Regions from separate parts of the Cytophaga sp. genome, predicted to be linked through region 2. Evidence: riboswitches for the same ligand, from Rfam matches in the RefSeq annotation. Region 2 holds a riboswitch; the other holds the start of a gene.
The links. Region 2 has a riboswitch for S-adenosylmethionine ahead of ACTHJT_RS05265 (homoserine O-acetyltransferase family protein). Riboswitches for the same ligand answer to the same signal wherever they lie in the genome.
Positions count from the first base shown of each region.

Region 1: it holds a riboswitch for S-adenosylmethionine, as region 2 does, so the genes downstream of both, ACTHJT_RS00785 (hypothetical protein) here and ACTHJT_RS05265 (homoserine O-acetyltransferase family protein) in region 2, are expected to answer to the same signal.

Region 1 is NZ_JBQCDF010000011.1:815-14,420, forward strand. It holds gene ACTHJT_RS00770 (glycoside hydrolase family 16 protein) at 1-106, opposite strand, end outside; gene ACTHJT_RS00775 (hypothetical protein) at 338-661, opposite strand; gene ACTHJT_RS00780 (PhzF family phenazine biosynthesis protein) at 743-1,540, opposite strand; gene ACTHJT_RS00785 (hypothetical protein) at 1,606-1,848, opposite strand; SAM riboswitch class I at 1,965-2,064, opposite strand; gene ACTHJT_RS00790 (pyridoxal phosphate-dependent aminotransferase) at 2,338-3,642, shown strand; gene ACTHJT_RS00795 (7TM diverse intracellular signaling domain-containing protein) at 3,746-5,821, opposite strand; gene ACTHJT_RS00800 (bestrophin family protein) at 5,814-6,689, opposite strand; gene ACTHJT_RS00805 (MaoC family dehydratase) at 6,686-7,090, opposite strand; gene ACTHJT_RS00810 (aminotransferase class V-fold PLP-dependent enzyme) at 7,093-8,178, opposite strand; gene serA (phosphoglycerate dehydrogenase) at 8,288-10,189, opposite strand; gene ACTHJT_RS00820 (hypothetical protein) at 11,011-11,790, shown strand; gene ACTHJT_RS00825 (phospho-sugar mutase) at 11,952-13,606, opposite strand, start outside.
Region 2 is NZ_JBQCDF010000110.1:9,716-29,762, reverse strand. It holds gene ACTHJT_RS05315 (OmpA family protein) at 1-1,551, shown strand, start outside; gene ACTHJT_RS05310 (AIR synthase related protein) at 1,633-2,814, shown strand; gene dapF (diaminopimelate epimerase) at 2,828-3,610, shown strand; gene secA (preprotein translocase subunit SecA) at 3,717-7,085, shown strand; gene ACTHJT_RS05295 (SPOR domain-containing protein) at 7,123-7,626, shown strand; gene ACTHJT_RS05290 (M20 metallopeptidase family protein) at 7,628-8,818, shown strand; gene ACTHJT_RS05285 (VF530 family DNA-binding protein) at 8,883-9,101, opposite strand; gene ACTHJT_RS05280 (DUF1802 family protein) at 9,203-9,718, opposite strand; gene ACTHJT_RS05275 (redoxin domain-containing protein) at 9,718-11,145, opposite strand; gene ACTHJT_RS05270 (AsmA-like C-terminal region-containing protein) at 11,283-14,354, opposite strand; gene ACTHJT_RS05265 (homoserine O-acetyltransferase family protein) at 14,492-15,505, opposite strand; SAM riboswitch class I at 15,629-15,738, opposite strand; gene ACTHJT_RS05260 (hypothetical protein) at 16,096-16,506, shown strand; gene ACTHJT_RS05255 (YicC/YloC family endoribonuclease) at 16,501-17,382, opposite strand; gene ACTHJT_RS05250 (aspartate-semialdehyde dehydrogenase) at 17,504-18,496, opposite strand; gene ACTHJT_RS05245 (hypothetical protein) at 18,635-20,047, shown strand, end outside.

The DNA.
Region 1 (13,606 bases), on a different contig from region 2:
TCATGGTATCTGTAGCAATGGCTGCCGGATCATCTTTCTTTTTGCAGGATGTGGAGAGAATGGTTGCGAGACTAATAATCGCAATCGTAGTTAAGAGTTTGTTCATGCTTATACTTTTCGGTTGGTATAAGTTACACAGATTTTGCAGGGGAATTGATTGTATGTAATGAATATGTATTTTTTGCATGTTACATCATCATATATCCAACAATAGTTCTGCGTCTTCTTTTGAAAAATAATACTTTATGAAATTTAACTTTGATAGACATTCGCTTGGATTCCTTGAAAAGAAATTGAGAAGGCTGGCTTTTTAAGCACTACTTCCGCTTCGGCAATATCACTTACCTGTTGTGTTACCGGATGTAGCAAGCAAATGGGTAAATCCTCCTTTTAAAAAAGATTTTTTATCTGTCTGCATAAACTGGATATAGTGCATGATTTTTTCTTTGCTGCCCGTGTTTTCATTGAAAAAATGATCCAGTATTTCGGGTGTGATCTCAACGGGCTTGGCTAAAAATAAGGAAAAGCAAATAAACTGAATAAACTCATTTTCGACTGAGATATCCGTTAACTTATGAAGCTTTGCATAGCGGAGCAGTTCAAGATCAAGCTCATCCTGAAAATGTTCGTATGCAGGCATGTCGTCTAGGGAAGCAGACATAATAATTATGAGTTATGAATTATAAATGAAAGATTAATTCGTGGTGAATTTATTATGACGAATCAATTCATAATTTATCATTCATAATTCATAATTAAAAAAGATTGCTCCTTTTAAATATAATTCGGCTTTGCCGCCTATGAATACACGGGAGCCGGCATATGTACAATACAACACACCGCCTCGTTTGGATAACTGTCGCGCATTTAAATTATCCTTGTTCAGTTTTTGCGCCCAATACGGGATCAGCAAACAATGCGCTGATCCCGTAACCGGGTCTTCATCTATGCCTGCTTGTGGCGCAAAAAAACGCGACACAAAATCGGCTGTTGTTCCTTTGGCTGTAAGGATTACGCCTACAGCAGCATCTAATTTTTGTAATTTATAAAAGTCTGGTTTGGCTTCCGCTACTTCTTTTTCTGTTGCTACTTCAACCAGAATAAAACTTTTTCCTGCACCAACGGCAATAGGCGCAAGGCCTAATGCTTCCCGGTATACATCAGATACAGGTAGTTCTTTATATGTGTCTGCAGGGAAATTTAAGACAAAAATATCTTTCTCTTTGATAACCTTTAGCTCACCGCTTTTAGAATGAAACCGTATTTCATTCCGGGAATAATTGAGTTCATTGAAAATTACGTAAGCTGCGGCAAGTGTGGCATGTCCGCAAAGCGGAACTTCAACTTCCGGTGTAAACCAGCGGATATTGTATACATCATTTTCCTGTACAAAGAATGCTGTTTCAGAAAGATTGTTCTGTGCGGCTATTGACCTCAATTGTTCTTCTCCAGGCCAGTATGTAAGCGGACAAACAGCCGCAGGGTTACCGGTAAATGATCCGGATGAAAATGCGTTTACTATATAAAGCGGGAAAGACATGTATATTGTATTGTGATTATACAGGCTTGCTATTTCAGCAAGCCTGTATTCGTTTATTGGTTGGATCAGTTTAAAAACCAGACAAAACTGTAAACAGGATTATTTTTCTGTTCTAATGCGCAGATACTTTTCTCCTCAAAGATTGTCTGTTCAATATCTTTGAGCGTTACAGAAGGACTGGCAAGATTTATTACATGTTCATCAAATAAAATCGGATTGTAAACGGTTTCAGCTTTTGAAAAAGTTTTTTGATCACGGACATTTTTTCTTGCCAGTGTAAGCGTTTTATATTGAATAGTAGTTGTCATAATGGTAAGCAATTGAGTGTGAAGAAATGATTTACGTTGATCATGAATTCTATTCTGATCAGAGATTTGCTTAAAAGATTAAGCTTAACAGCGGTTTCTTGTTTTCATAGTCGTACTTTTTATAGTTCCACATGGGCAGGAATTGGCACCTTGCTTTGGTAGGCAGGTTGCCAGAAGTTCATAGAGCCTGATCTCTCCCTTCATTCTGTATAATACACGACCCTCAATTGGGTAGGTGATACAAATGTAAAGTAAAATAAATATAAAACAAATATTATTTTGAAAATTATTGAATAAATATTTTAAACAGAATAATATTCTTTTATGATTTGTTTAATCAAGAAGCTGTTTTGCTTGGTTCCGGAATCGGAAAAATCTACCGGAAAATAATGGTAGGAGGGACATTGAACTTTCTTTCCACTTTCGAAAAGAAACTATACGCAATCCCGTAAAGTGTTCTTAAATTAGCAGGATTTTAATCAAATTAGAATGAGGAATAAGATATTAAGTGATGGTGCTAAAGAGCTTAGCTACGAAATCAGAGAAATTGTTAAAAAAGCTGATCTTATTAATAAGAACGGTCAGCCTATTGTATTTGAAAATATTGGAGATCCCATTCAAAAGAATAATGTTGTACCTCATTGGATCAGAGAAACAATTTCTAATCTGACTTTAGACAACAAGAGTTATAGTTATTCTCCTTCAAAAGGAATTCTTAAAACACGTCAGTTTCTGGCGGAGTTAAATAATAAAAAGAACGGTGCGCAAATTACAGCCGATGATATTTTATTTTTCAACGGTCTGGGAGATGCTATTGCGAAAGTATATCAATTCATCAGCCGCAGTTCGCGCGTCATTGGCCCGTCGCCGGCGTATTCAACACACTCATCCGCTGAAGCTGCGCACGCGAGCCAGGATCCGATCACGTATAAATTAGACCCGAATAATCACTGGTATCCGGATCTGGATGATCTGTATAACAAAGTAAAATATAATCCGAACATCATCGGAATCTTGATTATCAATCCGGATAACCCGACAGGAATGGTATATCCTTTAGAAACATTGAAACGCATTGTTGAAATAGCACGCGAATTCAATCTGTTTTTATTGAGCGATGAGATTTATCTGAACATTACCTACAACGGCGCGCGCGCGTATTCTTTAGCTGAAGTAATTGAAGATGTTCCGGGTTTTGCGATGAAAGGATTTTCGAAAGAATTCCCATGGCCGGGGTCCCGTTGTGGCTGGATGGAATATTACAACCGCGGTAAAGACCAGGACTTTGATAAATTCTGTTCGGCATTGGATAATGCAAAGATGATTGAGGTATGTTCTACAACCTTGCCGCAACTTGCTATTCCGGTGATCATGTCTGATCCGCGATATCTGCCGTATAGAGAAGAATTAAATAATAAGATCGGCAAACGCAGTAAGATCATTGCAGGAATATTGGGACAGATACCTGAGCTGATGTTCAATGAAACATACGGTGCATTCTACAATACAATTGTGTTTAAGGATGGGGTGCTGAACAACAAGCAAACACTGCCGATCGATAATGCCGCAAACAAGGCTTTGGTGGAGAAGTGGGTGAGTGAGCCGAATGTAGATCTTGATAAACGTTTTGTGTATTATCTGCTGGCATCAAAAGGAATTTGTGTCGTTCCGATTTCTTCATTCTGTTCAGACCTGAAAGGATTCAGAGTCACCTTGCTGGAAGAGAATGAAGAGTTGCTGGAAAAAACGTTTACAAGCATCCGCGATGCGATCAGAGAATATTTGAAAAGCTGATTTAAGTGTAAAAGTGTAGAGTGTAAAGTGTAAGCTTGAATAATGAAATGCAGTGAAGACAACAAAGGCATCTTTACACTTTACACTCTAAACTTTACACTCATTAACATGGTAGTTCAATAATAAACGTAGTACCTACGTATAATTCACTTTCGGCCCGTATGGTGCCCCCAAGGATTTCCACCTGACTTTTTGTAATGTATAGACCCAGTCCTTTGCCTTCTACATGGAAGTGGAAGCGTTTATAGAATCCAAACAGGTTATCACCGATTTTCGATGCATCCATTCCGATTCCGTTATCTGTTATGCGGATAGAAAATGCTGTGTCCGTTAATTTGGTGATTTGTACATCTATCCGAAGTTTTCTCTGCGGATGCTTATACTTTTGCGCATTTGAAAACAGATTGTAAAAAATGCTTTCATAAAATGATTTGATGCCCGAAATTTCAAGTGATGGATCTACATATAGATTAACCTGTATTCGTTTAATATCAAGTTGTTTCAGGTTGTTTGAAATGATGGTTTCAAAATCGACCGCCTCTTTTATTTTCTCTGAAGTTTTATAAGAAAGAATTTTATTCAGATCTTTTAGAATTTCATCCATACGGTTAATCACCGTAAAGCTCTTGTCGATATACAGTAATTTTTCATCTGGATTTTTTTCCTGATAATATAATTCATAAAGTCCTTGCAGGGTTGAAAGTGGTCCGCGTAAATTATGCGAAGTAATAAAATTGAATTGCTCCAGCTGTTTGTTGGTCTCATTGAGTTCATCCAGTGACTTTTTCAGTTCCAGCGTTTTTGTGGCAACAACTTCATTTAAATTTTTATTCAACAGATTCAGTTCTGCATTCTTTTGTTTTAATTCTTCAGTTCTTAGATACACCGTTGTTTCAAGTGTATCGTTTTGAGTGGTTAATAAATACTCACGTTCTTTCAGAACTTCAATGATCTTTTCCTGATATAGAATGTGTTGAGATTTATAAGTTTGGTACTTACCAGCGATGATAAATGAAAAAATCCCGGCCTGGATGAGTGTGCCAATCTGTACATAGTTATTGATATATGGCGTACCGGGAATAACGTTGGCTACTGATAGAACCGTTAATACAATTGAAATCAGGTAAGCTGACCAGGCGAGAATAAAATAAAAAGCATTCCTGTTACCTTTTTTCCATACCAGTATTCCATATAGTAAATAAATAATAATTTGTGTGAAGGCCGTACTTTGCAGTACATACATGGCGGCTGTGTAAGCACCGATAATATTAAGCAAACAAACCAGGAAAAAGCATACAGTCATTATGATGAAGAAAAACTTTATCTTCGGATAGTAGGCTCTTATTTCTAAAAAGTAATAAACGAAAAAAGGAGTTGTTACGGCACTCATTGCAAACAACGAAAACTTATATGTATTTATGACAGGTGTATTTGGCCATAAATAAGCAAAGAGGTAACCATCTAAACATAGGTTCAGCATGATGGTTCCATAGAGAAATAATGAATAATAGATGAAAGCTTTTTCGCGTGAACGAATGAAAAATAAAAGTGCTACTGTTGCCATTATAAATACAATGCCCCAGTAGAAGGCATTGAATAAATTTTTAATTACTGCAACCTGTGTGTTTTTTATAGTATCACGGATAAAGATGGGGAAACTGGCATTGTATAAATCATATGCTTCAACAAAGTAAATCGTATTGGGTTTGACAGGGAAATTAACTTGCTCCGGGAATGAATTATCGTGCTGGTAAGGCAACTTCATTCCTCTGGTACGAATAAGTTTTAAATGTCCGTCCTGGTATTCATAAAGTGAAACAAGATTCAAATTACAGTTTTCTATAACTAATATTTTTCCATCCGGAGACTTTATAGAATCTGTTTTGAAATATAGCCACACAGGTTTGTCAATACTGGTAAGGACATTGTATACATCCTTTGTCTGCGATTTAAATACGTTGTTTTGTGCAAGCGTAAGTATACTATCGGTAGATAGTACATTGGAAGCGGGGTAGATTTTTAAAAATCTACCCGCTGAATATTCAGTGTTTGTTGGAATCGGAGAAAGTTCGGTCCAGCTTGTATTGTTTTCAGCGTAGACACTAAAGCAAAAAAATAAAATGAAAAAAACAGCCGGTAATTTGAGTAATTGTTTCCGTATGATTACCCGTTTAGTCATGTGTTACAATTTCTTCAATGTTGTTTTTTATATTCAAAGCTATCTTATCCATTTCAAGGTCATTCAGGTCGTAACCGAATGGCTCTTCAATTTCTTCGGCAGTGATCACAATACTCATCAGTATATAGTAGAGAAGTATAACCAATGGTACGCAAAGCCAGCCGATCTCATCTACCAGACTGAATGGAAGCATGATTACATACAAGTTGATCAGAAATTTCAACAGGTACATATAAGCCATAGGAATAGGGGTATTTTTGATCCGTTCACATTTTCCAAGTATATCAACCAGACCATGGATTTTTTCTATCAATAAGCTTTGCTGAATGTCAGAAATTAAATTACGTTTCCATACATTTTCAATTTTATTGGTCATGATGTTTGCAATAACTACAGGTTTGTGTTTTGCATTTTCAACCAACATTCTGTCTTCTTTAGATAAAATATCCAGTGATACTTTGTCTACCTGGTCTCTCAGGTGTGCTTTCATATTGAAAACAAACGAGATCAATAAATTGGAAACTTCTTTTCTTTCCGGCGTATTGAATGGCAGTAATCCGTTTAATGTAATAGCCAGGTTTCTGGAAGTATTTACCAGGGCACCCACTTCTTTACGGGCTTCCCACCACTTATCGTATGCGGTAGAGTTTCTGAATACCAATAACAAACCTAGCGCGGCCCCCATATACCCAGGTAGTGCTCCGCTGATGGTCATATTTAATTTTTTATATTCATCAGCGTTGTTGTTATGCAGGTATACCAAAACAATTGTGATGGAAGTAAGTACAAACATTCCTGCCAGTAGTCTTCTAACAATCGCACCTTTAAAAACAAGCGCCAGCTTTAATGATTGTTTATCAAGTTTCATATTTTCTCTTTGTGCATGATATGGGCATTGCCCAATACATTTACTTTGCCTGTTTCTTTATCAACGATTTTAGTTTCAATAACAGCTGTGTGTTTATCAGCATTGATTTCAAGAACCTTTAATTGTGCTTCATATTGCACGTCTACATACATAGGGCGTTTGAAATCAATTTCCTGTTTTAAGTATACAGTTCCTTCCCCCGGAAACTTCATGCCTAAGATTTTAGACATGATGCTGGCGCCCAGAATACCGTGGATGATCGGTTTTTTGAACATTGTTGTTGCTGCGTATTCAGCATCTAAATGCAGCGGGTTTTTATCACCCGATAACTCTGCAAATTGTATAACCTGTTCCTGTGAATAGGAAAATACTTCTGAATACGTATCGCCGATCTGTAACATAATTAACCAATTTTTTCCTGTAATGTCTGAACGAGTTTAAGAACCTGCTCATAAGAATGAGCCGGGAAATTTGCAATACGAATCTGGGTTTCTTTTTTAGAACCATAGCCTGCACCAACTGCCATGTCAAATGGTTCGAGAATTTTGTTAACCTCGCCAGGTAGCATAGTAGTATTGGCAACGATGGTTGTCATAGAACGCAACCGTGCATCTTCAACACCAAAGCTGAATATTTTACTTGAACTGATGTACTTGTTGATTAAAGCTGCCTTATCTTCCGTTTGTTTGCGAACACCATCCGCACCGATTTTTAACATATCAGCTGTAACTTTTCCCAGGAGGAAGATGTTCATTGCATTCGGAGTTTCCGGTGTTTGATTTACTTTCGCCTTCTCTAACATGGAAGGGATGGTATGATAGGTGCCGATTGATTTGCCTTTAGCCAGTAATGCTTTAGATTTTTCAATCACACGATCGTTCAGGATCCATACACCCAAACCGGCAGGCAAACCAAAACATTTCTGTACAGAGAAAAATGCAGAGTCAATTTTTGTCCAGTCAAATTTGGGATAAGGAAGAGAAGACACTGCATCCACAAAGATCAAGGCATCTTTGTTTTTATCTCTGAACTGATTGATGTCTTCAACCGGCATAGATACGCCAGAGCTTGTTTCATTATGCGTTAAGCAAATGATTTCAGCATCTGCAGGTACAGTAATGTTGGCAGGGTAGAAGCCTTTGCCAAACGCTGCTTCTTCTTTGTAAGCTTCGCGGCCAAGTTCGCCGGCAAATTCATAAAAACGTTTAGAGAAAGAACCATTCACGCAATGGAAACTTTTTTTCTCTACACAGTTCTGAATAATGCGTTCCCAGATTTCTGTTGCCGAAGCAAGGAATAAAACTTCGTAATTGGAAGGGAGTTCCAATAAGGTTTTAAGATTGTCTGAAGCTGTTTTGTATACTTCTTCAAACTTTTTGCTGCGATGAGAAATAACCCCGATCTTTTCATCCAGGGCTGTGATCATATGCTGACGCACAGTTGGGTATAATTCAGATGGGCCTGGAGTAAAGTAGATTTTATTGTTCATTATTGTAATGATAGTAATTGCTTGATTATACATTCAAGCTTAAAATTAGTTTAGTTGGTACAGAGTACGGAGTACTTAGTACTCAATACTCAATACTCTGTACTCTGTACTAGTATAAAGTTCTGAAACGGATTGTTCCAGGAATTTCTTTTAATTCATTTAACACTTCTTTATCGTAGATCTTAGCGATGTCTGTAATTACATAACCAACCTGTTCGTTGGTTTTTAAATATTGTGCTAAGATATTGATGTTGTGTTTCGCAAACAGGTTATTGATCTTAGCAAGGATACCCGGCTGGTTTTCATGCAGGTGCATGAAACGGTGACCTTCCTGTAATTCAGGCAACTGAATGTTCGGGAAGTTTACGCTATGCAGGGTAGTACCATTGTTGATGTAATCTGTAATTCTGTTTGGTACAAAATTGCCAATGTTTGATTGAGCCTCTTCAGTAGAGCCACCAATGTGTGGAGTAAGAATTACGTTTGGTAAGCCTCGTACATCATTGATGAATTCTTCGTCGTTATTTTTTGGTTCGTATTCGTATACATCAAGTCCGGCGCCTAATATTTTACCACTCTTGATGTTTTGTGCCAATGCTTTAAGATCTGTTACCGGTCCGCGGGCCAGGTTTAAGAAAATGGACCCTTGTTTCATCTGGTCAAATTCTTTTGCACCGAACATGCCTTTGTTGCTTGCTCTGCCATCCACGTGAAGAGATACCACATCCGCAATATTTAACAGCTCTTTTAAGCTGTTGCATTTCTTCGCATTACCTAAAGATAGTCTTTCAACGATATCATAGTAATACACCACCATACCCAGAGATTCTGCAATTACAGAAAGCTGAGAGCCTATGTTGCCGTAGCCTACAAGACCTAACTTTTTACCTCTGATCTCAAAAGAGTTTTTTGCAGATTTATCCCACTTACCCGTGTGCATCTGCATACTCTTCTCAAGTGTACGACGGTACAACATGATAATCTCGCCGATTGCCAATTCAACCACACTGCGTGTATTGCTGAATGGTGCGTTGAATACTGCAACACCTTTCTGTTGTGCAGCTTTCAGGTCGATCTGGTTTGTACCGATACAGAATGCACCGATTGCTAAAAGCTTAGGTGCATGCTCCAATACTTTTGCAGTGATTGTAGTTTTAGAACGGATACCAATAATAGATACGTCTTTGATCTTTTCAATCAATTCATCTTCTTCCAATGCACTTGCAATTACTTCAACGGTATAGCCTTCTTCGCTGAATAATTTTTGAGCGTCTGTATGGATGTTTTCCAGCAATAAAACTTTGATACGGTTCTTTGGATAAGAGATCGTCATCGGAAGTTTTTCCTGGAATAATATTTCGTCGAAGTTCGGAGCGATGCTGTCTGCTTTGGCAATTACTGCTGCGCGGCTTACATTTTCTGTAAATGCGTAGAATTTAGTTGCAAGACCCGCGCCTCTGATTTCGTAGTCTGTATAGCCATCGCCGATCACATGTACGTCGCCTGTTAAGCCAAGCTTTTCCATCAACTTGATCTTGCCTTTATCCTGACTAAGCGGGTTGTTGGCATCGCAGCCGATGATGTTATCATCTTTGTCGAATGTAAATGTGTTGGCAAGTACATGGTCTTCCCTGATACCGAATTCTGTTACGATCGGCAGGATGAATTCTTTGAATCCTGAAGAAACAATGTAGATCTGGTCGGCATAATCGCGGAAGAAATGTTTGTTACGTTTTACAGACTTGGAAACTTTGGAACGTAATAAATCAATCAACTGAGGCAGGTGTGATCTGTTTGCTTTAACAAGCGCCAGTCTTTTTACAAGGTTTTCGCTGAACGAGCCTTTGCCTTCCATACCAAGATTGGTAAGGTCAATGATTTGTTGAATGATCTGCTGCTGATTCGGATTACCCGCTAATGAAATCGTGGCTAATTCATCTAAGGCTTCAACCTGCGTAAATGTGCTGTCAAAATCAATGACGAAATACGGAACCTTCTCGATTGTTTCCATGCAATTATGTATGCTTAAATTGTTCTTGTAATCAATTGTTATTTTTCTATCTGAAAACAATAAACATTGCTTTAAATAAGAAGGTGCAAATTTCCGCATTTTTTCTCTAAAAATGAAGCTTTTGAGGGAAACACTTAGAATGTTACCCCAAGTAAGCGGAATCGTGTAAAATAGGATTAAAATGAGTTTTTATTCCTAAATGGTAAAGAAGAAGGATTTGATAATGATTTATCCGTTTTCTGCTCTTTTTTCACTATTGAGAGTGGATAACTTATGCTGTTTAAATATTGATAATCGAACTGAATGCTTGTGGATAATCTGTGTTTTTGGAGTGCGTAAATCTGTGGATTAAAGTTAGTGTACTTGAAATGAATCAGGAAGGATATTTTCGGATGTGGAAGTTCATTGTGGAAATGGATCATGTAAAATGTGGATAAGTGTGTTCAATAATTGTAAACTAGTAGGCACAAGCAAATGCTTGCGCCAGCGAAAGTGTGGGAATGATATATTGTTGTCTGAGTCTTTGTAAGGTGTTTTTGAGTAATTGAGTGGGGGCAGGCAGGTGAGTGAATGGTCTTTTCTTAGCTTTCACTACGGGTGAACTACGGGTGAAGTACGGGTGAAGTACGGCTGAACTGCGGGTGAAGGGGGAATATGAAGCGTTTTGTCTTCAGAAGGGGATGCAACTTACACAATTAAATGTAATTGCTAGGACTTAATGCTGCACAATCTGAATTTATTAACAAAGGATTATTTGAAAGAAACAGACTGTAGGCTAGTTTCGGATTTTAATTTTTACAATCTGCTGTTTAAAATAAGCTATGGCTAAAACAAAAAAGAAGGATAATCTGAAAGGATTTATTGATGGTAAATCTCATTTTACCATGGAAGGGAAAGATATTGTTAAAAACTCATCGGCACCTGATCCGGAGCGGCTTGCAAACGATCCGGTATATGCGCCTGTCCGAAAGAATTACAATTTATTCGGCAGTCTTTCAGGCATAGCAACCGCTTTCAGAGCGGCCCTTAAGCCTACCTTTGAAAGCGCGATGGATAAGCGCATGAGCGGGAGCCTGACGGCATTTTTCAGAACTCTTGTTGCTGATGGCCGTGAGGTGTTGGACCTCCGCGCGCACAAGGATCGGTTATGCAATTATACATTTAAAAAGAAACATATATTCAATGCAACAGCTGCATTGGTACCTTATGCGGTAACATGTGCGGAAGATCGCAGCCGTGTGACATTGCAACTGCATGCATTTAAGCGTACGCGTCTGAAAGATGATAAGAACAGAACACATTTCCGGATGACGCTGGCGGTGATGCCGTTTGCCAATAGTTTTTGTACCAGTACGGAAGATAGTATTACCTACATGCCTGTAGAAAACCCGTATCATGGATCGCTGCTTGTAGCGGAAAGCGCTGATCTGGATATATGTTTTGTTGAACAGGAGCAGCAGGTTACTGTGCAGATCCCCGAAAAGGCAAGGGATACACAGGTTTCTCTGGTAGTGTTTTTACATCTCGCTTTTTATGAGCGGGTAAACGAAGGCGGTTATATGCAAGCGAATGATGTACTGAAGGTGGCGGAGGTTTATTAGAATTATGAATTTTTTAGTTGCAGCAGATTCATTGTCGTGGACAGGTGTGTGTGCGATACTAACAAGATAAAAGCTATTCGGGAGGAGGGAATAAAAAAAGCTCCGGGTAATCCCGGAGCTTTAATTCATTCCGCCGCGGCGGATCATGACTCATAATTGACTTACGCCAACTTCAGATCGCTGATCAGCGTCTGAATCTTCGCGTCCAGTTTCTTATCTACGGCTGCATATTCAGCTCTTGAAGCCAATGGTTCATTTACACTGAAATAAAATTTGATTTTCGGCTCTGTACCTGAAGGACGGGCTGAAACCAACGTGCCGTCTGCCGTTTTGAACTGCAGTACATTTTCCTGCGGCAGCTCAATTTTCTTTGTGGTGCCGTTCGTAAGATTTGTTGCAAGCTGACTGTCGTAATCAAACATCCACTCAACCGGCGAACCGCTCAATGTTTTAGGAGGCGTAGCACGCAGCTCCTTCATCATGGTCTGAATTTCTTCCGCACCGGTTTTACCTTTCTTTGTCAGTGAGATCAGGTGTTCTTTGTAGAAGCCATATTCCACATACATATCCAGCAACATATCATATAATGATTTGCCCTGGTCTTTTGCGTATGCCACCATTTCAGCGATGAATGCACACGATGCGATCGCGTCTTTATCGCGTACGCTGTCACCGATCAGATAACCATAGCTCTCTTCGCCGCCGGCAATGAATTGTTCCTTGCCTTCAAGCTCTTTAATTTTCGCGGCAATGTATTTGAAACCTGTTAAGGTATTGTAATACTTCACGCCGAATTTCTTCGCGATCTTTTCGATCAGGTCGGTTGTTACAATCGTTTTAACAATGAATTCTTTTCCTGTAATTTTATTCGCATTCTTCCATGCCTGCAGCATGTACAGAATCAATAAACTGCCAGTCTGATTTCCGTTTAATAACTGGAACTCGTTTTTATCATTCTTGATCGCAATACCTACGCGGTCAGCATCGGGGTCTGTAGCCATCACCAGGTCTGCATTCCATTCCGTCGCTTGTTTAACGGCCATGCTCAACGCATCTTTTTCTTCCGGGTTTGGATATACAACGGTAGGGAAGTTGCCATCCGGCACCGCCTGTTCCTGCACTACACGTACGTTTTCAAAACCAAATCGCTTCAGTACTTCCGGTACCAGCACGATACCAGTACCATGGATAGGCGTATAAACAACCTTCATGTCTTTCTGGCGCTTGATCGCATCCGGAGATACGGTAAGTTTTACAATTTCATTCAGGTAGGCGTTGTCTACTTCTTCACCAATCTCTGTGATCAGGGATTTATTGGCATTAAAATTCACATCATCAATACTTGTGATTTTCTGAACTTCTGTGATAATGTTTTTATCATGTGGTGCAATTACCTGCGCACCATCGTTCCAGTATGCTTTATAACCGTTGTATTCTTTTGGATTGTGTGATGCGGTAAGTACTACACCTGTCTGGCAGCCGAAATGGCGGATCGCGAAGGAAAGTTCAGGTGTGGAGCGTAATGCTTTAAAGAAATATACCTGTATACCGTTTGCAGCAAATACTTCTGCCGTTGTGCGGGCAAAAAAATCTGAATTGTTCCGGCTATCATGCGCGATAGCTGCTTTTAACGGCTGGCCGGGGAAATTCTTTTTCAGGTAATTACATAAACCTTGCGTGGCAGCGCCAATGGTATATTTGTTCATTCTGTTTGAACCAACACCCATCAGTCCGCGCAAACCGCCGGTACCGAACTCCAGATCTTTATAAAAGCATTCAATCAGTTCATCTTCTTTACCAGCGTCTATCAAAGATT
Region 2 (20,047 bases):
GAAATCGTTGCAAGACCAACCTATTATAAAATCGAAAACTTAAGTGCATTAAATACTCCTGAAGCAGAATATGCTCCATTCTTCTTCAAGGATAAACTTTATTTTACTACTTCAAGAGATGCTGAAAAAATGCACTCTGCCACAGGTACAGGTTTCACAAACATTTATGAGTTCATCTTTGATGGTGTTGAAAAGTTCTCCGGACAAGCAATGCCGTTACCTGACAATCTGAATACAGAAGGTGCTCACGAAGCATCTTGCATAATCACGAAGGATGGTAAAACAATGATCTTTGCCAGAGGTAACAGCGGTGCGAAAAAAGGTCCTACGGATGTTGATTTGTATAAAACAACTATGGGTTCTGATGGCAAATGGACTGACCCTGTAATGCTTGCTATCAGTGATGCAGATGCTTGGGATGCTTGCCCTGCATTATCACTGGATGAAAAAACATTATTCTTTGCTTCAAACAGAGAAGCTGAAGGCGCTTTAGGAAACGTTGATATCTATAAGGCTACACTGGACGAAAAAGGAGAATGGTCAAACCCGGTTAACGTTGGCGCACCAATCAATACCCGCGGGAATGATATGTATCCATGTGTAAACAAAGATGGTGTGTTTTACTTCTCTTCAGACGGACACCCTTCTTTAGGTTCTCTTGATATTTTCTACATTAAAAACGAAGGCGGGAAATTATCAATCGAAAACATCGGAAAGCCAATCAATACAAGTTATGATGATTTCGGTTTAGTTTGGAAAGACAGCCTGGATGGTTATTTCGCATCAAACAGAGTGGATGATGGGGCTAAAGGTGATGATGATATTTACTTCGTAAAAAATACTTACTGGGACAGAACAGCGAAGTACATTGTTGACGGTACTTCGTTCGGAAGATCTAAAGCAAATCCTAAATACATCCTGCCTGGAGCAACAGTTTACTTGTTTAATGAAGCTGGAGATACATTACAATCAACTGTTGCAGATGCAGATGGTAAGTTTCAGTTTACAGTTGAACCAGACAAGAAATATTTCTTAGTTTCTCACATGGATAAATACTTCTCTCACATCAAGGAAGAGTGGGAGCCGTTTACCATTGCTTCAGTACCATTTAAAGACTTAAAAATCGGCGAGAACGAAATCAAAAAATCTGCAGAAGTTATCCTGATCAAGAGAGAAAAAATTGTATTCGTTCGTAACATTTTATATGACTACGATAAGTGGAACATCCGTGAAGATGCTGCAAAAGAACTGGATGTAATTGTTGAATTGATGCAGGCAAACCCGGATATCCTGATCGAATTAGGGTCACATACCGATGAGCGTGGATCTGCAGATTACAACCGCGTCTTATCTCAGAAACGTGCACAGTCTGCCGTTGATTACATAGTAGCGCACGGTATTGCAAAAGAAAGAATTACAGCAAAAGGTTATGGTGAAGATGATCCTGCAATCAAAGGTGCTAAAACAGAAGAAGATCACCAGGCTAACCGTCGTACAACATTTAAAGTGCTGAACAACTTTAACGACGAATTGCAAATCAAATCACATTAATTTATTTTCAAACATTGTTTTAAAAGTCTCCCGATTAATCGGGAGACTTTTTTATTTTTACATATTCAAAACGGAATTATCATGAGTAGCAGCGACAGATACATGCAGCGCGGGGTTTCATCTCAGAAAGAAGATGTTCATAAAGCCATAAAATCCATAGATAAAGGCATTTATCCGAAAGCATTTTGTAAGATCATTCCCGATATTTTAGGGGGTGATCCGGAATACTGCAATATCATGCATGCAGACGGTGCGGGAACAAAATCCTCATTAGCATATGTTTACTGGAAAGAAACCGGTGATATATCTGTCTGGAAAGGAATTGCACAGGATGCAGTAATCATGAATATTGATGACCTGATCTGTGTAGGAGCTGTAGACAATATCTTATTATCATCTACAATTGGCAGAAATAAAAATCTGATTCCGGGTGAAGTGCTGGCGGCAATCATCAATGGCACGGAAGAAGTACTGCAGATGCTGCGTGATAATGGCATCGGAATTTACAGCACAGGTGGCGAAACGGCAGATGTTGGCGATTTAGTCCGGACAATAATTGTCGATAGCACGGTAACATGCAGAATGAAGCGACAAGATGTCATTTCTAATGAGAATATTAAGGCTGGCAATGTAATTGTAGGTTTTGCATCATACGGACAGACAACCTATGAAACCGAATATAACGGCGGCATGGGGAGTAACGGATTGACATCGGCAAGGCATGATGTATTTAACAATGTGCTTGCGCAGAAATATCCGGAAAGTTTTGATCCGAAGGTGCCTTCAAATCTGGTTTATTCCGGGGAAATGAATCTGACAGATCCTTACCTGAATCTACCTCTTGATGCCGGGAAACTGGTGCTTTCAGCAACAAGAACGTATGCACCGCTGATGAAAGAAATTATCAGCCGGTATAAAGGTAAAATCGACGGTGTTGTTCATTGTAGTGGAGGCGGGCAGACGAAGGTGCTGCATTTTACAGATGAAAAAACACACATCATTAAAGATAATTTATTTGATGTGCCGCCATTGTTTCAGCTGATCCAGGGCCAAAGTAATACACCGTGGGAAGAAATGTACAAGGTATTCAACATGGGACACCGTCTGGAAATATATACCGATGCGGCAAATGCGGAAGGCATGATCGCGATTGCAAAGAAATTTAATATTGAAGCAAAAATAATAGGCAGGGTAGAAGCTCCTGTAGCTGGTAAAAGGCTTACCATTACAGGTCCGCAGGGAACAGAATACACCTACGCATAAGCAAAAGAAATAAATGAATATACCATTTTATAAATATCAGGGTACAGGAAATGATTTTGTATTGATTGATAATCGTACAAATATCTTTGATAGAGAACGCCGGGATATTGTTGCACAAATTTGCCACAGAAGATTCGGAATTGGTGCAGACGGCTTTATTTTATTGCAGAATAAAGAAGGCTATGATTTTGAAATGGTATACTACAATGCAGATGGCAACGAAAGTACCATGTGCGGAAACGGCGGCAGATGTATTGTGCAGTTCGCTTATGATCTGGGTGTAATCGGCGCAGAGACAAGATTTTTAGCTGTTGATGGTCCGCATGATGCACAGGTGAAGAACGGTTTGGTATATCTGCATATGATTGATGTTCATGCCGTGAATGATCTCGGATCTCAGGCATTCTTCCTGAATACAGGCTCTCCGCATTATGTAAAACAAGTGAAACAGATAGAACAATATCCGATTTTCGAACAGGGTAAGTCAATACGTTACAGCGAAGCGTTCAAACCGGGCGGTACGAATGTAAACTTCATGGAAATGCAGAATGAAACCTTGTTTGTACGCACATACGAACGCGGTGTTGAGGATGAAACTTATTCCTGTGGCACAGGTGTAACAGCCGCCGCCATTGCAGCATCTAGAATGGGCGCGCGTGTGCCCGTTACAGTGAAAACACTGGGCGGAGATCTGCAGGTTTCCTTTACACAGGCAGGAGAAAATCAGTACACGGATATATATCTGATTGGTCCGGCCAAAAGGGTATTCGAAGGGCAAATAGAGGTTTCCTTTTAGAGACTAAATCAGTTATAATTCGTACATTTAAAAACGCTATTTGTTTCTTTTAACCATACCTCAAATAGTTACTTAAGTAAGATTTCAATTAAGTTTTATAAATAACATGTTAGGCATTTTAACAAAATTATTCGGCACAAAATCCGGCCGTGATATTAAAAAATTACAACCTGTAGTTGAACAGATCAACGCAGAGTTCGAAAAACTCCGCGCATTGAGCGATGATCAATTGAGAGCTCAGACTGAAAAGATCAAAGGTATTATCAATGCAGACCTGAACGATATTGATAAGCAGATAAAAGGCCATCATGAAAAAGTTGCTTCTAATCCTAATTTGACAATAGATCAGAAGGAGGTAATTTTCCAGGAGATCGATAAATTAGAGCTGGAAAGAAATAAAGAATTAGAAAAGTCGCTGGAGAAAGTATTGCCGCAGGCATTTGCTGTTGTTAAAGAAACTGCCCGCAGATGGAAAGAGAACGGCAAGCTTACGGTTACAGCGACTCCAATGGATATCGCAATTGCTGCTAAAAAGAAAAACGTTCAGATCAATGGCAATACTGCTGAATGGAGTAGCAAATGGATCGCAGCAGGAACAGAAGTTACCTGGGAAATGCAGCATTTCGATGTACAGTTGATCGGTGGTATGGTATTGCACCATGGTAAGATCTCTGAGATGGGTACAGGGGAAGGTAAAACGCTTGTTGCAACATTGCCTGCCTATCTGAATGCATTAGCCGGCAGAGGCGTGCACGTAGTAACAGTGAACGATTACCTGGCAAAACGTGATAGCGAATGGATGGCGCCATTATTTGAATTTCACGGTATCAGCGTAGATTGTATCGACAAGTACCAGCCAAACTCTGAAGCAAGAAGAGACGCATATCGTGCTGATATCACATACGGAACAAATAACGAATTCGGTTTTGACTATCTGCGTGATAACATGGCTACAGATAAGGATGACCTGGTACAACGCGGACATCATTATGCAATGGTCGATGAGGTCGATTCAGTATTGATTGATGATGCGCGTACACCATTGATTATCTCCGGCCCGGTGCCGAAAGGCGACCAACACGAATTTGCTGAACTGAAGCCACGTATACAGCGTGTGTTAGAGGAACAAAAGAAATTGATCAATAACTTCCTTGTTGAAGCAAAGAAATACATTGCAGCCGGTAAAGAAAAAGAAGCCGGACTGGAATTGTTAAGAGCATACAGAGGCTACCCTGGCTATAAACCGTTGATTAAGCAACTGAGCGAAACAGGTGTAAAAGCAATTTTACAGAAAGCTGAAAACGAATACATGGCAGAAAACAATAAACGCATGCCGGAAGCGGATGCTCCGTTGTATTTTGTTATTGATGAAAAACACAATCAGGTTGATTTTACTGAGAAAGGTGTTGACTTCATTACCGGTGAACAGGAAGATGCAAACCTGTTCGTGCTTCCTGATATAGGTTCTGAATTGGCTAAGATCGAAAAAGACAAATCGATCTCTGACCAGGAACGGATGGAGCAGACCGAAAAACTGTTGAGCGAGTATTCCATCAAACAGGAACGTATTCATACACTACAGCAGTTATTAAAAGCATACACCTTGTTTGAAAAAGATACCGACTATGTGATCATGGACGGCAAGGTGAAGATTGTTGATGAGCAGACAGGTCGTATCATGGATGGACGTCGTTACTCTGACGGCTTGCACCAGGCGCTTGAAGCGAAAGAAAACGTACGTGTGGAAGAAGCTACACAGACATATGCAACAATCACTTTGCAGAATTACTTCCGTATGTATCACAAACTGTCTGGTATGACAGGTACTGCCGAAACAGAAGAAGCAGAATTCCAGCAGATCTATAACCTGGATGTAGTAGTGGTGCCTACAAACCGTCCCATTGCACGTCAGGATGAGCAGGATAAAGTATACAAGACAACACGTGAAAAATATAATGCAGTAGCGGAAGAAATTGTTGAGCTTACTCAAAAAGGCCGTCCGGTATTGGTGGGTACAACCTCTGTAGATATTTCAGAGTTGTTGAGCCGTATGCTGAAGATGCGTAACATCAAGCATCAGGTATTGAATGCGAAGCTGCATGCGAAAGAAGCAGATATCGTTGCAGAAGCAGGTAAACCGGGTACTGTTACGATTGCTACCAACATGGCGGGTCGTGGTACCGATATTAAATTAACCGCAGAGTCAAAAGCTTCCGGCGGTCTAGCGATCATCGGTACAGAACGTCACGAATCAAGACGTGTGGACAGACAGCTGCGCGGTCGTGCCGGTCGTCAGGGCGATCCGGGTTCTTCTCAGTTCTTTGTCAGTCTGGAAGACAATCTGATGCGTTTGTTTGGTTCTGATCGTATTGCGAAATTCATGGATCGCATGGGATATAAAGAAGGTGAAGTGATTCAGCATTCTATGATCTCAAATTCCATTGAACGTGCACAGAAAAAAGTTGAAGAGAACAACTTCGGGCAACGTAAGCGTTTGCTTGAATACGATAACGTAATGAACTCTCAACGTGTAGTGATTTACAAACGTCGTAAAAATGCATTGTATGGCGAACGTTTAAAGCTGGATATATTAAACATGATCTTCGATCTGTGTGAAGATATAGTTTTAGGGTCGCAAGCGACGAAAGATTACGACAATTTCAAAATGCGTGCGATAAGTATGTTCGGCGTTATTCCGGATATTACGAAAGAAGCATTTAATCAGTCTGCAGGAAATGTGCTTGTTAAAGCCTTGTACGATGAAGTACTGACTCACTACGAACAGAAAATTAAGCTTATCAAAGAAAAAACAATGCCAACGTTCACGGAGTTGATTACGAGCCGTGGCGACAGCATTGAAAATATTGTGATTCCATTTACGGATGGCAAAAGAAATATTAACATCATTGCTCCGCTGAAAGAGCTTGCGCAGCAGGATTCGCAGACACTGGAACAATCGATAGAACGCTATATCACACTTTCTGTAATTGATTTACACTGGAAAGATCATTTGCGTGAAATGGATGAACTGAAACAGTCTGTACAGAATGCAGCTTATGAACAAAAAGATCCATTGTTGATCTATAAGTTTGAAGGCTTTGAGCTGTTCAAGAAATTTGTTTATACAGTAAATGCAGATATCGTTTCGTTCTTGTTCAAAGCAGACATTCTAAAACAGGATCAGAATAATATTCCTGTAAGAGAGATGAGACAGCAACCTGTACAGCAGCAGCCAAAATATAAAGAAACGAAAGACGAAGCAGGATCTGCATTTGGTGGCGGCAGCGGTGCACAACAGCCGCAGGCGGAAGCTCCGGCGCCGCCGAAAGCTGAACCGGTACGTTCTCAGAAAATAGCTAATAGAAACGATAAAGTTTCTGTTCAATATATGGACGGAAGCGTTAAGCGTGATATAAAATACAAAGCTGTTGAAGACGATTTGTTAAATAACAAATGCGTACTGATAGAAGAATAGTGGTACGTTTAAGATCCGGTATAAAATGAATGCTGTTATGAAAAATTCACTCAACTTCATTTCTGTGGTTTGTATAATTGCGTTGAGCTCTTGTGCAGCGATGTCGCAAAAACACAAAGGAAATGTGGAGCCTTATTATGAAGATTTGAGTGCCGCTCGTCCGACTTTTACCAATCCGGATACGATCAGTGCAAAACAGACAGTTAAAAATCCGGTAGCAACGACGTTTCCAAATGATCTTTCTAAAAAGGCTAAACTCAGATCAGATTCGCTTGCAGTAATTAATAAGAATAATGTTGTGCAGGGATACCGTATTCTGATCTACACAGGTTCAAGCAGTGAGGAAGCATTAAACATACGCAAACAGGTATATGCAGTTGATTCGGACATGAATGTATATACTCAATACAAGCAACCTAGTTTCCGTGTAAAGGTTGGCGATTTTACAGATAGGGTAGAAGCCAGTTATATATTAAGCGATTTAAAGGTGCATTTTCCGAATTCGATGATTGTACCCGATCAGATAAATTTGATTCGTTAAAATGGAAGTTAAACAACGTATACAGCAATTAGCTGCGAGTATTTCAGAAGAGGTTATCGGATATAGAAGATATATTCATGCAAATCCGGAATTGTCGTTTGAAGAATACAATACTTGTAAATACGTTTCGGATCTGCTGACATCTTTTGGCGTTAAGCATGAAGTAGGTATTGCCGGCACAGGCGTTGTTGCGTTGATCGAAGGAAAGAATCCTGCTTCAAAAGTTGTAGCGTTGCGAGCAGATATGGATGCGCTTCCGATCGAAGAAAAAAACGATGTTCCTTATAAGTCTACAAACATCGGTGTTATGCATGCCTGCGGACACGATGTGCATACATCTTCCTTACTGGGTACAGCAAAAATATTAAGTCAGATCACCGACCAGTTTGAAGGGACAATCAAATTAATTTTTCAGCCCGGTGAAGAAAAATTTCCGGGCGGAGCTTCTTTAATGATCAAAGAAGGCGTTCTTCAAAATCCAGCTCCAGCGAATATCATTGGCCAACACGTAATGGCTTTGATTCCTGCCGGTAAGGTAGGCTTTAGAGAAGGCATGTACATGGCCAGTGCCGATGAGATATACATTACTGTTAAAGGTAAAGGTGGCCACGCAGCCATGCCTGATAAAAATGTTGATCCTATCCTGATTGCATCACACATCATTGTTGCTTTGCAGCAGGTGATCAGCAGAAATTGCGATCCGCGGATTCCGGCAGTTTTATCTTTTGGTAAAATTACGGGCATGGGTGCAACCAATGTAATTCCTGATGAAGTGAATATTGAAGGCACTTTTAGAACCTTGAACGAGGAGTGGCGCGCAGAAGCAAAGAAGCGTATCAGAAAGATGGCGGAAGGCATTGCAGAGTCCATGGGCGCAACATGTGAGATTGATATTAAAGATGGTTACCCGTTTTTACAGAATGCTCCTGCGTTGGCGAAACGCATGAAAACAGCAGCAGTAGAATTTCTAGGTGAAGAGAATGTAGTTGATCTGGATTTGTGGATGGCAGCAGAAGATTTCGCATATTACTCGCAGGAAATTGACGCTTGTTTTTACCGTTTAGGAATCCGTAACGAAGAACGTGGTATAACGTCTGGTGTACATACACCAACATTCGATATTGACGAGAAAGCCTTGCAGACAGGCACAGGCTTGATGGCCTGGCTGGCAGTTGAAGAACTGAAGGCATAAACAAACAAAATAAAAAAACAAAAAGAGGGATTTGAATATATTTCAAATCCCTCTTTTTGTTTTTTTATTTGACCATTCTCAGATATAAATCTTCTACCTTTTTTCTTGCCCAAGGAGTTTTGCGCAAAAAAGCAAGACTTGATTTGATGCTTGGATTAATATTGAAACAATTGATATTAATAATCTCACCCAATTCTTCCCAGCCGTACTCGTCTACAAGTTCATTCAAAATCATTTCAAGCGTTTTACCATGCAATGGGTTATTCGGTTGTTCAGATACCATAGATATAATAAGCCTTTAATGATTTTTTTGATGACGTATAGTTAGAGAGAAGGTCAGGCCGGAAGCCTGTAATAACAAAAGCAGGGCGCCCCCCTGCTTTTTTAGATAATACTCTTATTCACAATCGGCCTGCCTATAAAATCAATGGGTTTGTTGATCTCTACCCAAGATTTACAGCCACCGTATTCGGGTAGCAAATCAAGCTGGAAAGATGCGCCAAATTCAAATACCTGCACAATTAACAGATGAATGCTGTTACCCCAGCGCTCAAAGCGTTCTTTAATTATTTCTTCTTTCCAGGCGTGAAAGGGTTGAAGTTTCTTTACTGTTTCCCAATCCGTGAGCACCTGTACATCGGCGACCTGCACGTAGTATTTAATATCCACCTTGTCAGGTATCGTATGAAATCTTGTGTCACTCAAGAATGGCCGCCAATCGGGCTTGATCATTTCATCGGCCTGATGAAACAGCGTAGGGAACAGGATAAACTGTTTTCCTTTCAATTCAAAATCACCGGAGCCTTCTTCATGAATACCGCCCTTGCGCAGTATAATGCTCTGGCGTCCTTTGCCGAGCGCATCTACAATACAGGCCCATTCTTTAAATGCTAAAGCCATTATTTTGTTTTTAAACTTTTTTCGTATTGAACAATGAAGTCATCAATGTTTTCATATCCAATGCGTTTTGCAATAATGATCTTATTCTGGTCCAGTACATATAACACAGGAGTTGCATAGATGTCGTATGTGATTTTGAAGTCGGTATGTGTTTTGGAATCACGTACATTCAACCATTCGCGGATATTTTTTGCACGAATGAATTTCAACCATTCTTCATCTTTGCGCTCAATATTTGCGGCATATACCTGAATGCCTTTTGAACGGTTTTTTAACCACCATTCATAGAGCTTCGGTGTTTCCTGCTGGCAGTGGCCGCACTGAGAGTCCCAGAAGAACAGAATGGTATATTTTGCTTTTACATCGTACAGATATCTGTATGTGCCTGTTGTATCGGTCATGTATAAGTTCGGAGCTTTTTTGCCTAATAGCAACGGGTCCAGAATTTCAACACGCTCTTTTATTTTTTTAACCGTTTCTGGGCTTGCCCAGAAACATTTGCCCTTCAGATAATATTCTTTGCCAAGGTGTACAAATACAGCATCCATGCCCATTACCTGAGAAGTCTCGTATTTGTAAGTGTAATCACGCACAAAGTATTCAAACAGATCTTTTGCATTGGCACATTTTGCCAGTATCATATCAATCTCTTTTATGATTGAATCAGGACGCTGAACAACCAGGTTTTTAAAATAGTTATCTACTTTACTTACCAGTACCGGCGTACGGATCAAGCGGTCATCATTAAAGTTTACATTGTCGAAATAATGTTTCTTGTAATAATGGTACTGCCACGTAGAATCAATGGACCCGTCTGAACGCTTGGGAGCCGGCGGCACATCAATATCTTTGGTTGTGTTTAATATAGAAGTGAATAAGCTTTTTGGATTGTTCTTCAAAAAGGTCTGAATATAATTCAGCATAGTTGAGTCGATCGCAAGTAACTGGCTGGTAATGGATTCTTTTTGCTTTTCAGAAGCGCTTTTCATTAATGCATTTAATGAATCAGCTTTTTCTTTCTGGCGTATGAAAAATTTCTGGTAATCATAAAAGGCTGTATTGTCTGGAGAGTTTTTAAATGAAGCGCCCTTTACAAGATTATCGTCGGCCATATTCAGGCTCATGGAAAAGCTTTTTGGGCTTAAAATAAAATCAAATATTTTTTGACCTGGCAGGAGTAAAAAGTACATGCCTTCTTTTAATTGAGTGGTATCGCTGAACGAAACCATGCCTTTCGCATCTGCTAAAGCGGTATCCTGGTAATATCGTTTATCGGCATAATAACGGGCAAGGTAGACAGTATCGGCTTGTTTGATTCCTTTAATATGAACTTTTATATCGTACGCCGGAGGATTTCCGGAAGCGCCCCAAGAGGCTGAAATAGAACTTAAAATAAGCAATAACGACAATAAAGACAGTTTATACATACTCATTTCAAATAGGGAATAGTTAATAATGTAAAAGTTATTTCAATTTTTATACCAATTATTTAATGGAAGTAACTGGTTATTGAATGCAAAAAGGCAGCCAAGCCGCCTTTTTGCATTCAATACAGTTTCAAATTTTAGAATTTCAAACCTTTCTTCAGAGCGTCTGATGCCGCTTTCTTGGCAGAATCTTCAGAAGCTTTTTTCTTTTGTTCAAGAATCTGCTTCTGTTTTGCCATTTCGGCATTTGCTGCGTCCTGCTGTTTTTTAAGTTCTGCTTCTGCCGCATCCTGTTGTTTTTTCAACTCTGCCTCCGCAGCAGCTTTTTGTTTTGCTGCTTCTTCTTCAGCCTGGGCTTTTGCCTTGTCAACTTCAGCCTGTACTTGTTTTGCCTGTTCGCTGTTTTTGATTTCAGATATAGCAGCGTCTTTCATGGCAGTTTTATCAACTTCACCAAAGTTGGTTTTTACAATAGATACTTTTGTTTTATCATAAGGGCCCTTAACATTCAGGTCAATGATGATGTTTTTAGGCATAGTAACCGCGCTGCTTCCTACAAGGCCGCTTAGTGCTTTGTTCGCTTCAGCACCAAGTGCACCTGAAGGTGTATTCAGCTGCATGTCATAATCAACGCTGCCATCTAAATGATTCTCACCTTTTGTTACCGCAAGCTTCGATTCACCGGTTGCAATGTTGAATGGAGCAACGATTAAAGCGCCGTTCTGGATCGTATAATTAATTTTCAGATCCTTAATCTCCATCGGATCCATGTTCTTCATTTTAGTAAGACTTGCAATTGAGCCAAGAACGGGGTTGCTAAGAATTTTCACAGAGCCTGAGCTTAAAGAACCCTTACCGTTAAGTGTAGAATATACCGGCATCATTTCTTTATCCAGCAAACCATCCATAATAATAGCCATGTTGATTTTTCCTTCAACATAGTGTGCTATCGGAGCCATTTTCTTAACGGTGTTGAATGTCTTATAAGCTTCTTTTGCTTCAACATCTTTCATGTTCATATCCATCTTGAATGATGGTTTGGTGATATCCTGTGTATTGTATTCTCCACCCATCAGGAACGTGCCGCCAACAGAGTTGAAGTTCAGGTTATTCATTTTAACAATGCCATCTTTAACAATGATTGCGCCTTTCATGTTTGTCATATCCATGTTGCTGTACAACACCTGGTCCATCGCAGCATTGAAGGTGAAGTCAATATTCTTAGGAACCTCAACAACTTCCATCGGAACTTCTTCTGCAGGCGCAGCTGTAGCCGGAGCAGGATCATCAGTCATCCATTCATTTACATCAAATTTCCTGGATGCCATGGTCATAACACCATGAATGGTTGAATCCTTGCCGCCAAACATATAGCCCATGTAATTTGACATATAACCAGTGATATCATAATCGCTTTTGCCTAACAAACCTTTCATGGAAGCAATGTTGAAACGATCAGGAGTAAGTGTTAACAAGCCTGATTTCATTGTATAACCCTGAGGTAGATCAGTGCTTTTGTAAACAAGGTCAGAGATTTCAAGGCTACCGCTTGTCTGCGTATTTAAATAGTTGCCAGCCTGCACTTCAGATAAAATACCTTTTGTAGTCATATCTGCAACCATACGACCTGTAAGCGTAGTACCTTCGATCGGATAAATTTTCGTCATCTTTGCTAAATCAATGATACCTTTAAGCGAAGCCTCATAATTCGGGTCATCAAAGTTTTTAACAAAAGCTTTCATTTCGAAAGGTTCGCCGTCTAAAAGCAATTTGAAGTAATCCAACAGGAATGTTGATGTTTTCATATCACCATCACTTGCTGCCACAGCAGAAACGTTGATGTTTTCAATTGGCTTAGGGAATTCAGAAGATTTTACATAACCGTTGGTTAAATCCATTTTAGCAGTAACCATCGGCATTAGTTTAAGGCTATCACTGTATTTACCTTTTGCTTTCACATCCATGCCGAATAAACCTTTCAATGTAGTTCCTTCAATTGGGTAAAACTTGGAAACATCATCCAGTTTAACTTTTGCAAGTATGTTGGCATCGATGTCATATGGATTCATGCCGTTCATTAATACTCTGGCGTCTACAGGGTTCTGACCCATTTCCATATGGAATTTTTTCAGGTCCACGATGGTGTGGTCCATGATGCCGTCTTTGTCGTCAACATGCAGATCCATATTGATATTTTTAACCGCTTCAGGAAGATCAGGGTATTGGAAGAAACCATCTTTGATCAACATGTTCAAGCCAAAGCCCGGCATCGTTGTTTCATTGTAGATACCCTTAACATATCCGTCAAAGCCAATAGTACCGTCTGTTTTAACAGTTTCGAAATCCTTGTTATATACAGCAGGAACAAGTGAAAGCAGATTCTTGAAATTAGTTTCTTTTGCTTTATAAGTAATATCCATTTTGATATCATCCGCTGGCATTTCAATCGCGCCATCAAATCCTAATTTGAAATCGTTGACAGCAAATTCGTTTTCAAGGAATTTGTAAATAGATTTTCCAAGGTCAATGTTCATGGTCGCATCAGCTACAACTGTCTGGCCATTGAGGTAAGTTGTTCCATCATATTCAACCAATACATTTGTTGATTTGGTGTAGGTTTTTAAATCATAGATATCGGCATTGATATCGCCGCTGCCTTTATGGTCAAAATGTTTTAATTCAGCATACATCGGCATGGTTTGGTCGTCATAGATGATGGTGCCGTCTTTGATTTCCCATTTCTCAATGCTGATTTTCATTGTACTAGGCTCTTCCGGTGCTTCAGGAGCTTTTGTAGTTGTATCCGGATAAGTTATATCCCAGCTGAATGCGCCGCTTTTGTCATAGATAGTAACAACCTTAGGTTGATCCAGGAAAACCCCTTTTACTTTGATCTGGTCTCCCGAAATTACACTCATAACATCAATCGTAAGACTGAATTCCTTTGCAGCGAATAATGTGTCGCCTTTGAATGCATATGCGTTAGACATTAAACCAATGTCATTGATAGATACGGTTAGGTTTGGGAAGTGACTGAAAAGTGACAGGCTGAATGATTCGGCATTATACCAAACCTGGCCGTTTATATTTTTTTTGATTTGATCATCAATAATACCTTTGATTTTGTCTTTGAAAAGAAATGGCAGGATGAGCATTGCCAATAATAAGACACCTATGGATATACCAGAGATCTTCAGGAATTTTTTCATACTAGAATTTTAGTTGATGTTAAATAAGATCTTGAAAGAAATATAAAGTCTGTTTAATACGTAATGACAAACGAAATTTAGTAAAAAATCGTGCTTTTATGCTAATAAATAAAGTTTAATTGTACCTGAGGACAGGGTTATTTGTAAAATTCCCTGATTACCACATCGAGCTTTTCTATTTCAGTTAAGAAGCCATCGTGACCATATAATGAATCTATACAGATATAACTGGCACCTGGTATTTGGCTTGCCAGAAATTCCTGTTCAATAACCGGAAATAAAATATCAGAAGAAATACCTACTACAAGGGTTTTGGCAGAAATCTGGCCCAATGCATCAGCTACACTTTTTCGGTTCCGGCCAACATGATGGCTGTCCATAGCCTTGGATAAATACCAGTATGAATGACAGTTGAATCTTTTTACAAGCTTGTCTCCCTGATAATGCTGATAAGTGATTGCTTTATAATCGTCCGTTTTGCTGGAGTCTTCTTCACGCTGTGTCTGTTCGTAGGTTTCGTAACTTCTGTATGAAAGCATGGCAATGGCACGCGCTGTTTTTAATCCTTCACGGCCGGCATCTAACGATTGGTTTCTCCAGGTTGGGTCCATGTCAATGGCCATACGCTGCGATTCGTTAAAGGCAATGCCCCATGGGGAATGAAATGCGTTGGTTGACAACAGGATCAGGTGACTAAAAAGCGAAGGCTTCTGGATAGCCCATTCCATGGCCTGTTGACCGCCCAAAGAACCTCCTACCAATGTATGTATTTTCTTAATCTGCAGATGCTCTCTTAATATCTCATGAACGAGTACCATGTCGCGTATGGTAACCACAGGAAAGGAAAGAAAGTAAGGAGTATTGGTTTCAGGATTCGTTTCGGTTGGTCCGGTAGTGCCGTAACAGGAAGAAAGAATATTGGCACAGATAACAAAATGCTCTTCCGGGTTATATAAGTAATCAGGCCCAACAAGACCTGGCCACCAGGATTCAACATCAGAATTTGCGGTTAGTGCATGGCATATCCAGATCACATTAGAGTCATCCTCTTTGCGCGCACCCAAAGTGGAATATTGTATTCTTACTTCGGGTAGTATCGCTCCTGATTCTAATACAACAGGAGACTTATGCGTATAAATGTGATACTCCATCTAGTGTTGAATAATTAAAAGTTCAACGCATGGAAGAAAATCTGCCAATACACGTGTAATTCTATGAGATAATACGATAGCTTGACCTGCTTCAAGCAAATGTGTTTGTGTCATCATGTAATTAATTTATATGTCCTGTTTATTCAGGTCAGGAATTAGCACCTTTCTGGAATTGCTCCCGGAGGTTGCTAGAGGTTCAAAGAGCCTGTTCTCTCCCCTCTTCTTTATAAATCAATTACCAGGTAATTGATTTTGAGTAGACAAAAATAGGCATGGGATTGAAAAAAACAAACTTTTATTTTGCTGATTACTCAAATAAGGACTTTTTTATAACAGAATAGCCGCGTTAGTCAATTATATCAGGCTATAAAACTTAGACTTAGCCAAATATTACCCAATTGCACCTTCATTCTTACATGTATCAGGAAAGAATGATTAAGGGAACAACTTTACACAATCCATTGCCGTTATAATTAATATATTAAATAATTATGTTGAATTGTTGTTAGAATATTCATTTATTGCAGATTGTATTTCTACGCAGAGGAGTAATAGAGGTGAATCTGGAATTTTAACCGTTACGATACAGAATGATTCAACTCAAGTTAAAAAGTGAAATGACTCAATATAAAAACCCAAATTATTGGTTCTTATTATTATCCGCACTAGTGATGATTGCAATTGGTGTTGCGAGTTATTTTATTCCGGAAAAAATTCCATTGTCTGCTAATAATTTACCAATCAAATTATACAGGCTGAATTATGGGGTGCTGGCATTAATGGCTTTGTTATCTAACAGTCTTGTGATTGTACGCAGTTATCTGATCGTTACAGGATGGATAATGATTTTTTTCGTGGTTTCTACCTGGGTTCATTTTCCTATTGCAGGCATGTTTGAGTTTACGAAACAAGACAATATTCTTCATTCGAATATTGGGGTTATATCTATTTTTATCGGAGTGATTTACGGGGAATCTTCAGACCCGGAAAAATCCTTATAAGATATTCAGGGTCTGCTCTTTGATTTTTTCCAGTTCTTCTTTCATCTGTACAACATAACGCTGAATATTTGCATCGTTTGCCTTAGAGCCGATTGTGTTGATTTCACGTCCAATTTCCTGAGCAATAAAACCAAGCTTTTTCCCACTTGATTCAGGCAAGTCCATCGATTCTAAAAAATAATTCAGGTGACTTCTTAAACGAACCTTTTCTTCACTAATGTCAAGTTTTTCAATATAAAAGATCAGTTCCTGCTCAAACCTGCTTTTGTCAAGCTGTTCGGTTTTGCTGAATTCATCAAAGTGCTGACGGATTCTTAAACGAATAGCTTCTATACGCTGTGGATCAAATGTTTCTACTTTCTCTAAACACTCTCCAATCGTTTGTATATATTCCTTGAATTTTATTGACAATGTCCGGCCTTCATCTTTTCTGAATTCGTTACACTTGGTAATTGCGTCATTCAATACTTTCTGGATAAGCAACCAGTCTTCCGTAGTGTCAACATTTTCAGATTCCGACTCCATAGCCTTTGGCATCTGGAGAGCCAGCTTAAATAAATCTGAAGAGTCAACAACACCAACGGTGTCTGCTGTTTCTTTCAAATCTTTATAATACAAAGCCACTAGTTCGCGGTTAATAAAAACTTTTGGCTTAATGCCCCCTTTTGATTGAACATCAATGCTTAGGCCTACCTTGCCTCTTTCGATGGTATTGTTCAGTAAATTACGGATATCCAGTTCTCTGTCAGAATACTCTTTTGAAAGACGAAGGTTTAAATCTAAAAATTTAGAGTTCAGGGATTTTATTTCTACTGTTACTGAAATCTTATCGTTCTCTGCAGTTTGAGAACCGTAACCAGTCATCGATTTAATCATAAGAATATGTTAAGAGTATTTTGTGCAATATAGTGAAAAGAGAAAAACAATTCTAAAAATCAACAAGAGCCTTAAGGTTGAAAAAGAGAAGGTGCTCAAACGGAGCACCTTCTTGAATAAATTAAACCAATTTATTAGCAACTAAATATTCAGCAATTTGAACTGCGTTGGTTGCCGCTCCTTTGCGAAGGTTATCCGCAACGATCCAAAGATTTAATGTCTTAGGTTGAGACTCATCTCTTCGGATACGGCCAACAAAAACTTCATCTTTATTGTGTGCATCCATTGGCGTTGGGTATTCCAATTTAGACGGATCATCTTTTAAAATAATTCCCGGAGCTTTAGATAACAAAGCTTTTACTTCGTTAACATCAAAATCGTTTTCAAATTCAATGTTTACAGATTCAGAGTGGCCGCCGATCACTGGTACACGAACAGTAGTAGCAGTTACTTTAATGTTGTCATCGCCCATGATCTTGTTTGTTTCCTTGATCATTTTCATCTCTTCTTTTGTATAGCCGTTATCCTGGAATACATCGATATGCGGCAACAGGTTCAAGTCAATCTGATATGGATATGCTTTCTCTCCGTTCATAACACCTTTACGCTCATCAAACAATTGATCAACGGCCTTTTTACCTGTTCCGGTTACAGACTGGTAAGTTGAAACAACTACACGTTTGATTTTGTATTTTTTGTGCAATGGTTCTAATACCACTACCATCTGGATGGTAGAGCAGTTAGGGTTTGCGATGATCTTATCTGTTTTTGTAAGAACATGCGCATTCACTTCAGGAACAACTAATTTTTTAGTTGGATCCATTCTCCACGCAGAAGAGTTATCAATCACGGTTGTGCCGGCAGCCGCAAATAATGGAGCAAGTTCTAATGAAGTACCTCCTCCAGCTGAGAATACAGCAATTTCAGGTTTCATTGAAATAGCTGTTTCAGCAGTTACAACCTTATACTTTTTACCATTGTATTCAACCTCTTTACCAACTGATCTTTCAGAAGCTACAGGAATTAGCTCTGTTATAGGGAAATTACGTTCTTTAAGAACGTTAAGCATTTGGGTTCCTACCAAACCGGTAGCACCAACTACAGCTACTTTCATTTTATTTACTTTAGTTAAATAATTAACACTTTTTAAAAACGGTCGCAATTTACCACTTTTTTTCTCCTAATTTTAAAGATTCAACCGATGTTTTTTAAACTACACAAAAAGTAGTATTAACCTTACTTATATCTGGCTATGAAGGCATTAATTTTTATCATCCTGGGGGTATTTTTTGTGGTCCCGCAATATTTACATGCACAAAGCTACACTTTTACCGAGGGAACAATACCTGTCGACTGGTTTGGTCAAAAAACGTATTTTGAAATAGATACAGATCAGCAGTTGCATCTGAATGCACCATCCGGTACAAAAGATGCACATGTTGCCTGGCCTTTTTCAGGAAAGGAAAACTGCGTGTGGGAATTTTTTCTCCGGTATGATTTTGCTGCATCGACTACGAATTATGCAAGCTTCTATCTGTGTTCAGAACAGGAGGATTTCGCTGCTGCAACGAATCGTTCGTATTACCTGAAGATGGGCGGCGCCACCGGTTCAGCCGATAAAATAGAATTGATTTATCAGGATGGTTCTGCTAAAACTACTGTGCTTGAAAGCCGTGCTGGCATAATGGGAGCGAGCACTGTTGCCATACGAGTACGTGTAAACAGGAGCAACAGCGGCTCCTGGAAATTATATACAGATGAATCCACTGGCAGTAACTTTACCAAAGAGGCGGAAGGGGCACATATAGCTCCATATACTTTTTCATATTCCGGTATTCGTTGCATCTATTCTTCCACACGGAAAGATAAAATGTATTTTGATGATATCAGAATCTATGAACCATTCGCACTTACCGGTTATTCCATTTCAGGTGAACGCAGCATAATCCTGAGTTTTTCAAAGGAAATTAAAATGCCTGCGTCAATGATAGAAATGATGATCGAAGATATATACACGGTTTTTGTGCATGAGAAGCAAATAGAAATAACAGTATCCAAAGATATACAACCAGGCACTTATGTTATTTCCGCCCATACACTCAGCTCAGTTGATGGAGATACTTTGTTGGATTCAATGATTAAAGTGATCAAGCAACCCACGTATTATACCGGGCAAATCCGTTTTACGGAATGGATGAGTGACCCCAGCCCAAGCTACGGACTTCCCGAAATAGAGTGGATTGAACTATTCAATACTTCAGCAGTTCCGGTTGATTTATTCGCATTTACACTTTCGGATCCGTCTGCCGGTATAAAGCTGCCGCAGTACTTGCTTGCGCCGGATGCAGCAGTGATTGTATGTGCGAGTGACGGCTGTAAGCTATTCGATAATGATAATTGCATTGAAGTACCTTCTCTGCCAAACCTGAGTAATACCGCAGATTCATTATTTCTGTATGCGCATGACACTTTGCTGATTGATTATATACATTACGCGCTTACTGATATGCCGGATGATTACAGGAAAAATGGCGGTTACAGCATCGTTCGGGTGCAGTTACCTGCTGCGTGCATACTTACGCAGCAGCTAAGTTTTTCTGATGAACAGACTGGCGGTTCTCCCGGCCGTGTAAATCAATTTATGAAACCGGCAAGCTTTTCAATA